Regions from separate parts of the Streptomyces sp. P9-A2 genome, predicted to be linked through region 2. Evidence: riboswitches for the same ligand, from Rfam matches in the RefSeq annotation. Region 2 holds a riboswitch; each other region holds the start of a gene.
The links. Region 2 has a riboswitch for cyclic di-AMP ahead of V4Y04_RS17555 (M23 family metallopeptidase). Riboswitches for the same ligand answer to the same signal wherever they lie in the genome.
Positions count from the first base shown of each region.

Region 1: linked by a shared signal. The riboswitch ahead of V4Y04_RS21770 (transglycosylase SLT domain-containing protein) and the one ahead of V4Y04_RS17555 (M23 family metallopeptidase) in region 2 are both predicted to bind cyclic di-AMP.
Region 3: linked by a shared signal. The riboswitch ahead of V4Y04_RS14730 (transglycosylase family protein) and the one ahead of V4Y04_RS17555 (M23 family metallopeptidase) in region 2 are both predicted to bind cyclic di-AMP.

Region 1 is NZ_JAZIFX010000001.1:4,770,273-4,772,527, reverse strand. It holds gene V4Y04_RS21775 (polyprenyl synthetase family protein) at 1-160, opposite strand, end outside; cyclic di-AMP (ydaO/yuaA leader) riboswitch at 776-945, shown strand; gene V4Y04_RS21770 (transglycosylase SLT domain-containing protein) at 949-1,452, shown strand; gene V4Y04_RS21765 (HAD family hydrolase) at 1,534-2,255, opposite strand, start outside.
Region 2 is NZ_JAZIFX010000001.1:3,874,220-3,876,474, reverse strand. It holds gene V4Y04_RS17565 (dihydrofolate reductase family protein) at 1-382, shown strand, start outside; tRNA gene V4Y04_RS17560 (tRNA-Met) at 448-521, shown strand; cyclic di-AMP (ydaO/yuaA leader) riboswitch at 889-1,046, shown strand; gene V4Y04_RS17555 (M23 family metallopeptidase) at 1,058-2,095, shown strand; gene V4Y04_RS17550 (PrsW family intramembrane metalloprotease) at 2,192-2,255, opposite strand, start outside.
Region 3 is NZ_JAZIFX010000001.1:3,278,568-3,280,822, forward strand. It holds gene V4Y04_RS14730 (transglycosylase family protein) at 216-992, opposite strand; cyclic di-AMP (ydaO/yuaA leader) riboswitch at 997-1,165, opposite strand; gene V4Y04_RS14735 (transglycosylase family protein) at 1,484-2,255, opposite strand, start outside.

The sequences.
Region 1 (2,255 bases), 900 kb from region 2:
CGCCGGCCCGCACCAGGTGCTGGGCGGCCTCCGTGATGAAGGGCACCTCACTCTTGGTGGCCTCGAGCAGCCCCTCCTCGACAGCCGTCATCCCGGCCTGGACATCGGCTTCCAGAGCCTGGTCCCGCACGCTCAGCCCGAACGGCCCGACGACGGTCACGAGGGGTCTCCTGTCTGCTGGTGTCCACTGGCGCTTAGACGTCGTGCACAGTCTGTCGATAGGTCGCTGACATCACTCGCGTCAGCGTATCCGGTCATGTTTCGATCACCGCCAGCACCCACATTCCCCAGACTCACCTGCGCAGGCGTGCACGGCGTCTCACGGCACCCTCCGATATCGGATCACAACCAGATCGTTTCTGATCAGTTGGTAACAAAGGATATTCCTCGCCTTTCGGGCGCGACGACCCACCCTCGGGACGCACCCCGAACCGCGATCCGGCACACGATCCGGCACGCGAATCATCCTGCCCACCCAGAGGCCCGATTTGCCGTAATTACCAAGTAAATCCCTCCTGGTGGCAAATGTGAACACGCCGTACGGCCAGTGAAGTGAGTCACGCGCACCCCGGCACACCCACCCCCTCACGCCCGTCGGCGATTCCCCTTGCGCCGGGAGCGAGTTGACCCTTTGCATCCACAAAGATCCAAGCGTCGCAAACAGCCCGATACAAGATCAAGCAGCGTGTTCTGTGACGGTTGCACTTGTTTCCGACAAGTGCACTCGCATACGTTCCCGGCCTGTCGGGCGAACGCCGAATCCTGCCACCGCCCGCGCCACCCATCGATGAACTCACGCACGGCAGGAGCGGGGGACCCAGGTAAGCCGCCGGACCGGTTCGCACCCGGAACGGCTCGGGGTGAAGCCATGCCCGCAGGGGCACGGCCGGGCACTCTCCCGCCCGAACCCGACAGCTCACCTCGCAGGCGTAGGAGAGGAACACAGACATGACCGCATCCGGTCCGCCCCGCCGCTTCGGCCGCTCCCGCCTCGTCCGCTCCTTCGCCGTCGCCGGCGTCGTGGCGGTCGCCCTCCCGCTGTTCGGCGCCACCCCCGCCTCCGCCGCCGTCCCCGCCGTCCCCGCCTCCGCCGCTGCCGCGACGTCCGACGCCGGCTCCGTGACCGCGTACCCGGACAACCTCGACGGCTGGATCCACGAGTCGCTGTCCGTCATGGCGCAGCACGGCATCCCCGGCAGCTACGACTCCATCCACCGCAACATCCTGCGCGAGTCGTCCGGCAACCCGCAGGCCATCAACCTGTGGGACTCCAACGCCGCGGCCGGCACTCCGTCGAAGGGCCTGCTCCAGGTCATCGACCCGACCTTCCAGGCCTACCACGTGCCCGGTACGGTCTTCGACCCGTTCGACCCGGTCGCGAACATCACGGCGGCCTGCAACTACGCGGCGGACCGCTACGGCTCCATCGACAACGTCTTCGGCGCCTACTGAGGCACCCGGACCCATCGGGACGCCTGAGCACCGGAACACCGGCGGCACCGGCGGCACCGGCCACACCCGCGGCACCGAGGCCTACCGGGACACTCTCCCGGACCTGGGGCGGGGCAGCACGTGCGGGGGCACGTGCCGCCCCGTTCCGCCGAACAACCGCTCGAGGACGATGGCCACGCCGTCGTCCTCGTTCGACGTGGTGACCTCGTCGGCCACCGCCTTGAGCTCGGGGTGCGCGTTGGCCATGGCGACCCCGTGGGCCGCCCAGTCGAACATCGGGATGTCGTTGGGCATGTCGCCGAAGGCGACGGTCCGCCCTGCTTCCAGCCCCAGGTGCTCGGCGGCCAGCGCGAGACCGGTCGCCTTGGTCACACCGTACGGCTGGAGTTCCACGGTGCCCGGACCCGACATGGTGACCGTGGCCAGCGAGCCGACCACCGAACGGGCCGTCGCCGCCAACTCGTCGTCGGTCAGGTGGGGATGGCGCAGCAGCACCTTGCTGATCGGCCGGACCCACAGCTCGTCCCGCCGTTCGACCCGTACGGCGGGCAGCGTCGGGTGCGGCATCAGATAGCCCGGTTCGATCAGGGTGAGTCCGTCCACCCCGTCCTGGTCGACCGCGGCGTACAGCTCCCCGACCTCGGCCTCGATCTTCCCCAGCGCGGTCTCCGCCAGTTCCCGGTCCAGGGTGACCGACCACAGCAGCCGGTCCGTACCGGCTTCGTACACCTGCGCGCCCTGTCCGCACACCGCGAGCCCGGTGGCCCCCAGGCCGTCCAGGAGCGGCCGCACCCTGGGCGCCG
Region 2 (2,255 bases):
GTTCAGTGTGGGCGCGGTGGTCGTGGCGGCCGACGGCACCGAACTGGCGCGCGGCCACTCCCGTGAGGGCGGCGACCCGACGGTGCACGCCGAGGAGGCCGCCCTCGCCGGGATCGACCCCGCGGACCCGCGGCTCGCGACCGCCACCGTGTACTCCAGCCTGGAACCCTGTGCCCGCCGCACCTCCCGCCCGGAGCCCTGCGCCCGGCTGATCCTGGACGCGGGGGTACGGCGGGTGGTCACCGCGTGGCGGGAGCCGGACACCTTCGTGACGGGAGCCGACGGCAGCGGTGTGCTGGCCGCGGAGGGCGCCACGGTCGTCGTTCTGCCGGAGCACAGGGAGGCCGCCGAGGCGCCGAACAGCCACCTGTCCGGCCGGTGACGGAGGGGCGGCGGATACGTGTGTGCGGAGTGCCCCGCGGATGCCGTATGCTGGTTACACAACGGCGCGGGGTGGAGCAGCTCGGTAGCTCGCTGGGCTCATAACCCAGAGGTCGCAGGTTCAAATCCTGTCCCCGCTACTGAAGGTCGAGGGCCGGAATCCGAAAGGGTTCCGGCCCTCGGTCGTTCCCGTTCCCCCTTCTCGGCCCAGGACCCGTCTTCCGGGTCTTCCGGCGGAGGTTTCGAGAACGCGTCCCCTGGGCAGCCCTTCCGCACCAATGTCACGCCGGGTGACCGGGACGCTGCGCTGCGCATACCATTTGATGGTTCGTCAGGTCCAGTGTGACGAATGAGGGGAGGTCAACTCGCCCGTTTTGAGGTGGTCGTGGCGCTTAAGTCTGCGCGGAATTGTTAACGATCAAGAGGAACAGCTTGGAATACGAGCCCTCCGTCTATTAACGTTCGATAACGCAGCGCGGTCGTCCCAGCCGTCACACGAGTCGGCTCCGTGCGCACGCGCCGAATCCCGCAAGGGAACCGGGGAACCAACACCTTGGGGTGAATCGTGCGGATGCCCCCGTGGAGACACGGGCGGTATGCGCGCGTAGGAGACCTTCCTGCTCCGAACCCGTCAGCTAACCCGGTAGGCGAGAAGGAAGGAAAGGAGTGCGCCCACGTGGCGTCGAACCGGCCTGCTCCTGAGGCCCCCTTCATGCCGAGCCAGCGCGACAGCGAGACCTTCGGCTACGGCAGTATCCGCACCGACGAGGGCCCCTTCGAGGAGTGGAACCCCACCGCGGAGTCCCTTCCTCCCGTGCGCGGCCGGCATCGCGTCGGCAAGCAGCGCGGCGGAGGCCTCGCCCGTAGCTCCACCGTCCTGGGCGTCGGTGTCATAGCCGCTGTCGCCGGTGGCGGCATGGCCAGCGCCCAGACCGGCAAGCCGCCGGTCTCGATCTCGATGCCGGACCTTCCCTCTGTCGGTTCCCTCATCTCCGACGAGGAAACCCCCCAGGGCTCCGCCACCCCGCTCAGCAGCATCGGCACGGTCGCCGCCGAGGCCGAGCAGGACGGCAGCACCTCCGACGCCGGCGAGGTGCTGCGCGCCCGGATCATGGCCCAGGTCGAGCAGCAGCAGAGCCAGGCCGAGGACAAGGCCGCCGCCGAAGCCGCCGCCAAGGCGGAGAAGGAGGCCAAGGAACAGGCCGCCGCCGCGAAGAAGGAGGCGGAGGAGCAGGCCGCCGCCGCCAAGCAGAAGGCGGAGGAGGAGGCCGAGAAGAAGGCCGAGGCCGAGCGTCTCGCCGTGCTGGCCACGCAGTACGCGCTGCCCACCTCCTCGTACACCATCTCCTCGACCTTCGGTCAGGCCGGCGCCTACTGGTCCTCCGGCCAGCACACCGGTCTGGACTTCGCCGCCCCCACGGGCACGCTGATCAAGGCGGTCCACACCGGCACGATCACCTCCGCCGGCTGGGACGGCTCCTACGGCTACAAGACCGTGCTGACCCTCGACGACGGCACCGAGATCTGGTACGCCCACCAGTCCTCCATCAGCGTCAGCGTCGGCCAGCAGGTCAACACCGGCGACGTGATCGGCCGCGTCGGCTCCACCGGCAACTCCACCGGCGCCCACCTCCACCTGGAGGTCCACACCGGTGGCGCCGGCTCGGGCATCGATCCGCTGGCCTGGCTGCAGTCGAAGGGCCTCACCGTCTGAGACATCGGCCCCCGGCCGGTCCCCGCGCGCTCTCACAGCCACAGCCCCGGCAGTCCTGACGACGCCCCCCGACGTCAGCACTGCCGGTCCGGCGTTTCAGGGGCGGTACGGGTACACGTACGGATTCGGCCCGGACGCCGGGCACCCGGGGTGCGCGGAG
Region 3 (2,255 bases), 600 kb from region 2:
ACCGCGAGACGGGGGCGGGAGGCCGGGAAACGGGGGCGGGAGCGGGAGGCCGGGAGACGGGCGGGAGGCCGGGAGACGGGAGGCCGGGTCCGGCACCGCGTACGGACCGGATCCGGCCTCGAACACGGAGAAGCCCCGCTCCGGCGCGTATGGGGGATACGCGCCGGAGCGGGGCAAGGACCCCGTGGGGGAGGAGCCGGACGTGCGGCCGCGCCTTACTTCAGGTGCAGCTGCTGACCCGGGTAGATGAGGTCGGCGTCCTCGACGATGTCGTCGTTCAGCTTGAACAGCTTGTCCCAGCCGCCCTTGACGTCGTGCTCCGAGGCGATCGAGCTGAGGGTGTCGCCCTTGGCGACCTTGTACTCGCCGTCGCCCTTCTCGACCTTCTCGCCGGTCGGGGTGGTGACGGTCTTCTTGGCGGCCGGACGCTCGTCGGAGCGGGAGGCCTTCTGCTCGGCGGAACGCTCGGGAGCGGCCTCGGTGCTCCGCTCCTGGGACTCCCGCTTCGGAGCCTCCTGCTTCGGGGCCTCCTGCGAGGAGCCGCTGTTCTGGCCGCCGGAGCTCTGGTTGCCCGAGCCCTGGTTGCCCGAGCCCTCGGCGGAACCGCCACCGCCGTGGGCGGCGTTGGACAGGCCCTTGCCGCAGACCGGCCAGGCACCCTTGCCCTGGCCCGCGAGGACCTTCTCGGCGATCTCGATCTGCTGGGCCTTGCTGGCCTGGTCGGCGGTGCCGGCGTACGTCGTGCCGCCGTAGCCGGCCCAGGTGGAGGCGGAGAACTGCAGACCGCCGTAGTAACCGTTGCCGGTGTTGATCGACCAGTTGCCGCCGGACTCGCACTGGGCGACCGAGTTCCACTCGGAGGCGGTTGCGGCGGAAGCATTGCCGGCCGCCATCAGCGGGGCGGCGACGGCGGCACCGGTGACGCCGGCGATGGCGATGACACGGGTGGCCTTGGACGGACGACGGTGCTTGCCCTTGCCGGAAAACAGCATGGTTGGATCCCCTCACCGACGCCTACGAGGTGAGCTGTCGGGTTCGGGCCGGTTGAGTTGCCCGGCCGCGTCCCTCCCGGGACGCGACTTCACCCCAAGCCGCATCCGGCTTTCTCCACCGGATCCGGCGCCTACCTTGGGTCCCCCGCTCCTGCCTACGGCGCATGACGCGACGGCTGTTCCCGTACCGCCACTGGCAGGATTCGGCGTGGTGGCGGCCGGGGCCCGCGATGGCGAGCGGTCACGACCGTAGACACGGGATCGGCAGATTATCAAAGACGATCAGGGCTTCTGAGACCTATCTCTCATCGCCTTTAAACCGGACATTCATCGCGAAACGTGACCCTCAACTGGCTTTGCCGGCGCGCTTTTTCGCGCGCCGACCCACCTGCCGCCCCGTCACCGCGCGACCGGCGCACGCCCGCCGCCCGCCGCCCGGTCGGGAGAGACTCCCGCGCCCGACTGCCGACCGAATGTCAGCCGTTGCCCGATCAGGACCCGAACCCGAGCGCCTGACTGGGAAGGATGAGGTTCGGGACGGCCGCGCCCACGACCTCGCCCTCTCCGTCGAAGGCGAGGAAGTCGGAGGCGGCCGAGGAGTCGCTCCCGGAGTTCGCGCCGGAGCCGCTCGACGGGGACGAGCCGTCAAGACCGCGTGAGAAACCGAGGCCGCCACGCGAGGCGTGCCGGCCGGAGGATCCGGCCTCACGGTCCTTACGCGCCTCCTCCTCGGCGCTGGCGCCGCGGTGACGGCCGCTGCCGGAACTCTCGCCGTCGGCCGATCCCGAAGCGCCGCCCTTTTGTCCCGACTTGCCCGATTCCTTACCCTTGCCCGAGGCCGAGGGAGACGAGGAGGCGGAGGCGGAAGAAGAAGCGTCGGGTTCGGCCGATCCGTCCGCGCCCTCCCCCTTCTCCTTGCCGTCCGCGGTGTCCTTCGCGTCCGACGAGGAGTCGGAGGACTGGGACGGCGACGGAGTGTCGGACCCTTCGGGACCGTACTTGTCCGACGAGTCGTCCTGCGTACCGGTGCCGACGTCGAGCACGGGCGAGTCCTGACCCAGGCCCCCCAGCAGCCCGCAGGCCCTCCACGCGTCGACACCCTGGTCGGCGAGGATCTTCTCGGCCACCGCTATCTGCTGGCCGCGGCTGGCCTGGTCGGCGCTGGTCGCGTAGTCGAGGCCGCCGTACTTCTCCCAGTCCTCCTGGGCCAACTGCAGGCCGCCGTAGTAACCGTTGCCGGAGTTCTGGCTCCAGGAGCCACCG